Regions from separate parts of the Nesterenkonia sandarakina genome, predicted to be linked through region 2. Evidence: riboswitches for the same ligand, from Rfam matches in the RefSeq annotation. Region 2 holds a riboswitch; the other holds the start of a gene.
The links. Region 2 has a riboswitch for S-adenosylmethionine ahead of HNR11_RS06005 (methionine ABC transporter ATP-binding protein). Riboswitches for the same ligand answer to the same signal wherever they lie in the genome.
Positions count from the first base shown of each region.

Region 1: another riboswitch for S-adenosylmethionine. It lies ahead of HNR11_RS07035 (O-acetylhomoserine aminocarboxypropyltransferase/cysteine synthase family protein); the one in region 2 lies ahead of HNR11_RS06005 (methionine ABC transporter ATP-binding protein).

Region 1 is NZ_JACCFQ010000001.1:1,514,019-1,516,396, forward strand. Features, by position in the region: gene HNR11_RS07025 (hypothetical protein) at 142-408, opposite strand; gene HNR11_RS07030 (hypothetical protein) at 470-901, opposite strand; SAM riboswitch class IV at 1,074-1,207, shown strand; gene HNR11_RS07035 (O-acetylhomoserine aminocarboxypropyltransferase/cysteine synthase family protein) at 1,339-2,378, shown strand, end outside.
Region 2 is NZ_JACCFQ010000001.1:1,283,668-1,286,045, forward strand. Features, by position in the region: gene HNR11_RS06000 (ABC transporter ATP-binding protein) at 1-885, opposite strand, end outside; SAM riboswitch class I at 895-1,008, opposite strand; SAM riboswitch class I at 1,130-1,229, shown strand; gene HNR11_RS06005 (methionine ABC transporter ATP-binding protein) at 1,237-2,130, shown strand; gene HNR11_RS06010 (methionine ABC transporter permease) at 2,130-2,378, shown strand, end outside.

The DNA of each region.
Region 1 (2,378 bases), 230 kb from region 2:
AGCTATGAGTTCAGCGTACCCGAGTGATCTGGGCGTTCGGAAACTATCGACTGAGTTCCTGGCTGGCCCGGACGAGCCCTCGAGGCGGCACCTGGTTCAGCTCGGTCTCTGCCATTAACACCGCGGAGTGCGCGGCAAGCTTCATGTCCTTCGGGCAGGTTCCGATCTGGCATGGCTCCGCACCAGCACTATGGTCAGGATGGACCCGACGAAGGGTGCGAGCACGATCAGGACCGCGAACGCGATCTTTCGTGCGAGATCAAGGCTCCGGTTCCTCGTGAGCTCCACGATGGCCCAGATGATCAGGCCCGCGTGAACGATCGGTATGACCCACCAGGCGAGGGAGATCCAGGATCCAGACAGCATCGGATTCATGCCGGTGAACGCGGAGGCCATCGCAGAAATCATGAATCATCGGTTCCGTAGCTGTGGGGTGCTTTCCAGCAATTCACCCTACATCTCTGGGCTCTCACGGAGCCGGGGTGGACGGCGAGACGAGCCATTGTGGGACCTCGTCGTCGCATTCCTCGGGGACCGCGTGGATGGTCGGCCCGGCCATGCTTCCTCCCACCGTGATGTCATCACCATCGGAGTAATCCTGTTCCAGGAAGGTGAATCCGTCGCCGTCGTCGTCCGCTTCAACCTCGTGGGCGGGGAACACTGCGAGGGTGAGCGCCGCTTCAGCGTGCCGACTCTCGATATAGAAGCAGCCGCCGATCTCGGCGACCCGGCCCTCCAGCGCCGCGTCGGCTCCGCCCGACTCCTGAACCACCCGGTTCGGCACCCCGGCGGGGGCCTCCGGGTCCTGCACGTCAGTGGTGCACCCGCTGACGGCCGCCGGGAGCGCGCCGAGGAGGACCACCGCGCCGAACGTTCGCGGGAACCGGGTGAGTCGTCCCATGCCCCCACGTTTGCAGAAATCGTGGCGCTGTGGAAGATCGTAGAGCTTCAGCGCCACGAAAGATCAACAGCTCTACGATCTTCCGCCCAACCGGTCGCAGGATGACGAACTGCGACCTGTCGGCGTGGCCAGCACTTGCACGCGGGCATTCCGCGATGCAGACTTATCCATAGGTCAAGAGTGCCAGCGCAAAACCCCGGTTTGCTGGCCGGCAACCCTCCAGTTCGCGGTGGGGTGCCCCGGGTGACGACCTGGCTGCGGCAGTCCTCGACAAGGTTCATCGACTGGCCGTGGCAAGCGCGGGCCACACACCAGTGCGGGCCCTTCACCCCAGTCCTCAGGACAGGGCCGTACAGGATTCGACGCCGGAGACACGCTCACCGGTAGCGAGGTTCAGATTCGGTCCCGTTCCGGGGCCGCATTGAACGGAGAATCCTTTGAGCCACGAGAACACCTGGCAGTTCGAGACCCAGCAGATCCACGCCGGCACAGCCCCGGACCCGGTCACCGGTGCACGGGCGCTGCCGATCCAGCAGACCACCTCCTTCGTCTTCCCCGACACCGCCGCCGCGGCGCGACGCTTCGGGCTCGAAGAGATCGCCCCGATCTACTCTCGGATCGGCAACCCCACCGTCCAGGCGGTGGAGGACAAGATCGCCGCCCTGGAAGGTGGCGTCGGGGCGCTCGCCGTCGGCTCCGGGCAGGCCGCCACCTCACTGGCGCTGCTGAACATCGCCCACGCCGGCAGCCACATCGTCGCCTCGCCCACGCTCTACGGCGGCACGCAGAACCTGTTCAAGCACACCCTGCCCAAGTTCGGCATCGAGGTCTCCTTCGTGGAGGACCCCGATGACCTCGAGTCCTGGCGGGCCGCCACCCGGGAGAACACGGTGGCCTTCTTCGGCGAGGCGGTGGCGAACCCGCGCGGAGACGTGCTCGACATCGAAGGTGTCGCCTCGGTGGCCCACGAGTTCGGGGCACCGCTGATCATCGACTCAACCCTGACCACGCCGTACCTGATCCGCCCCTTCGACTTCGGCGCCGACGTCGTCGTGCACTCGGCCACCAAGTTCCTCGGCGGACACGGCACCGCCATCGCCGGGGTGATCGTGGACTCCGGACGCTTCGACTACTTCGCCCACCCGGATCGCTACCCCGGCTTCTCCACCCCGGATGAGAGCTACCACGGGCTGGTCTTCGGCCGGGACCTCGGGCCCGAGGGGATCTTCGGAGTCAACCTCTCCTTCATCCTCAAGGCACGGGTCCAGCTGTTGCGTGACTTCGGCCCGGCGCTGTCCCCACACAACGCCTTCGAGATCAACCTGGGCCTGGAGACGCTCTCGCTGCGGGTGGAGCGCCACGTGGAGAACGCCCAGAAGGTCGCCGAGTACCTCGAGGCCCGCCAGGACGTGCACCGGGTCTTCTACTCCGGACTGCCGTCCAGCCCTTGCTTCGAACGCGCCAAGAAGTACCTGCC
Region 2 (2,378 bases):
GTGGCTGTGTGAGTCCACGCCGAGGCCGGAGAAGAGCTCGCTGCGCAGTGCAGCCAGCTCGGCGGAGGCGCGATCCCGGGGTCGTTGCCCGGGGACGCGCAGCAGCCGTGCGATCGTGGCACCTTCGGCGGGGTCCGTGTCGGCCGGGTCCTGACCGAGCAGCAGCACCCGGTCGGCCAGTTGAAGCGCCTCATCCACGTCGTGGGTCACCAGCAGCACCGTGGTGCCTGTCTCGGCATGCAGGTCCAGCAGCAGGTCCTGCATCTTCAGCCGGGTGAGCGCATCCAGGGCGCCGAACGGCTCATCGAGCAGCAGCACACCGGGGCGTCGAGCCAGGGCGCGGGCCAGGGACGCGCGCTGCGCCATGCCACCGGAGATCTCCCGGGGCCGCAGCGATGCGCGGTCATGCAGCCCGACCAGCTCCAGGAGCTCGTCGACCCGTTCCCGGCCCTCAGCCTTGGAGAGGCTTCGCGGCAGGCCCAGGCTGACGTTCTTGTGGATCGAGCGCCAGGGCAGCAGTCGCGGCTCCTGGAACCCGACGGCGGTGCGCTCGTCATAACGACGCACCGGAGAACCGTCGATCAGGATCTCCCCGGTGTTGCCGGTGTCGAGACCGCCGACGGCGCGCAGCAGCGTGGACTTCCCGCACCCGGAGGAGCCCAGGATCGCCAGGACCTCACCGGGAGCGATCTGCAGGCTGACATCTCGCAGCACGGTGCGCGAGTCGAAGGAACGACCCACCGCGGAGAGCCGGACGTCGAGTGAGGTGTAGTCCCGCCGGCCGGCAGGCTGCTCCGCGGCCGGAGCGCCGGGGCGCGGGGAATCAGCGGGGCTCGCAGATGTGGCTGCGGCGGTGCCGGTCAGGGTGGAGGCAGGCGAAATCATCAGAGGTTACTCCCATCGATCCTGGCGGTAGCACCCGGCGAAAAGATGTCCCTTGACGAGGCATCCTTCCCTGGGTTGCTGCGGCGTCGACGAGCCAGATCTCTCGGCCGCTCGGGATGGTACGAAGATCAGCCTACGCCCAGGCGGGGAATCGGATCAACGTGGAGTTCATCAGGTGAGATAAAACGCAACACCGGGGTCGACTTGACTTCCGGGCTATGTTCACGTCTACAGTGAAGATACTCAACCATCCAGAGCGACTGAGAGATCTGGCTCGAAGACGTCGCAGCAACCCGGAGGGCCGCAAGGCTCCGGCCGGGTGCTAACGCCAGGACCGATGGAGTACGCCTCATGATTTCCCTCTCCCATGTCTCGACGACCTTCGCCGCCCGCGGCAGGCAGCCGCTGACCGCGGTCGACGATGTCAGCCTGGAGGTGCCGCGCGGCAGCATCCAAGGCATCATCGGGTTCTCCGGCGCCGGCAAGTCGACCCTGCTGCGGAACATCAACCTCTTGGAACGTCCCACCTCGGGCAGGGTCAGCGTCGGAGGCACCGACCTGACCAGCCTGGATGACACCGCGCTGCGCCGGGCTCGGCATCAGATCGGCATGATCTTTCAGGGATTCAATCTCGTGAACAACCTCTCGGTCGCCCAGAACGTGGAGCTCTCACTGAAGTTCGCCGGGGTCACCAGCCGCCGGGAGCGTCAGGCCCGCGTGTCCGAGGCGCTGGAGATCGTGGACCTCACCGAGAAGACCTCGGTCTATCCGGCCCAGCTCTCCGGGGGGCAGAAGCAACGGGTGGCCATCGCCCGCGCTCTGGCCACCAGACCCGAGGTGCTGCTCTGCGACGAACCGACCTCGGCTCTGGATCCCTTCACCACCGCGACCGTGCTGCAGTACCTCGCAGATGTCAATCGCGAGTTCGGCATCACCGTGGTGATCGTGACCCATGAGATGGAGGTCATCAAGGCCCTCGCGGATGACGTCGCAGTCATGGAGGACGGACGCGTGGTCGAAGAGTTCCCCGCCGCGCAGCTGCGCCGGGAAGGCTTCGACCCCCAGACCTCCATCGGGAAATACCTGCTCAGCGACGGGATCACACTCGACCGCAGGTCCAACGCAGAAAGCGGGCCGGCCTCCGCGCCGCGCGTGGCATCCTCCGATCCGGACGCTGGGTCGGACGCTGATCCGGATCGGTCAGCGCAGGCCACGCTGGCTGGCTCCGTCGGGGGTGTGCGCTGATGGACCTCGTCATCGAACGACTGCCCGAGATCAATCAGGCCATGCTGGAGACCTTCGCGATGATCGCGGTCGCCATCCCGGTGGCGGTCCTGCTGGGCACCCCGCTGGGGATCTGGCTCTTCGTCCACGCTCCCGAGGGCCTTGCCCCGCGGCCCCGATCCCATGCTGTGGTCTCGGGGATGGTGAACATGATCCGATCCTTCCCCTTCCTGATCCTGCTCATCGCGATCATCCCGTTCACCCGGTTC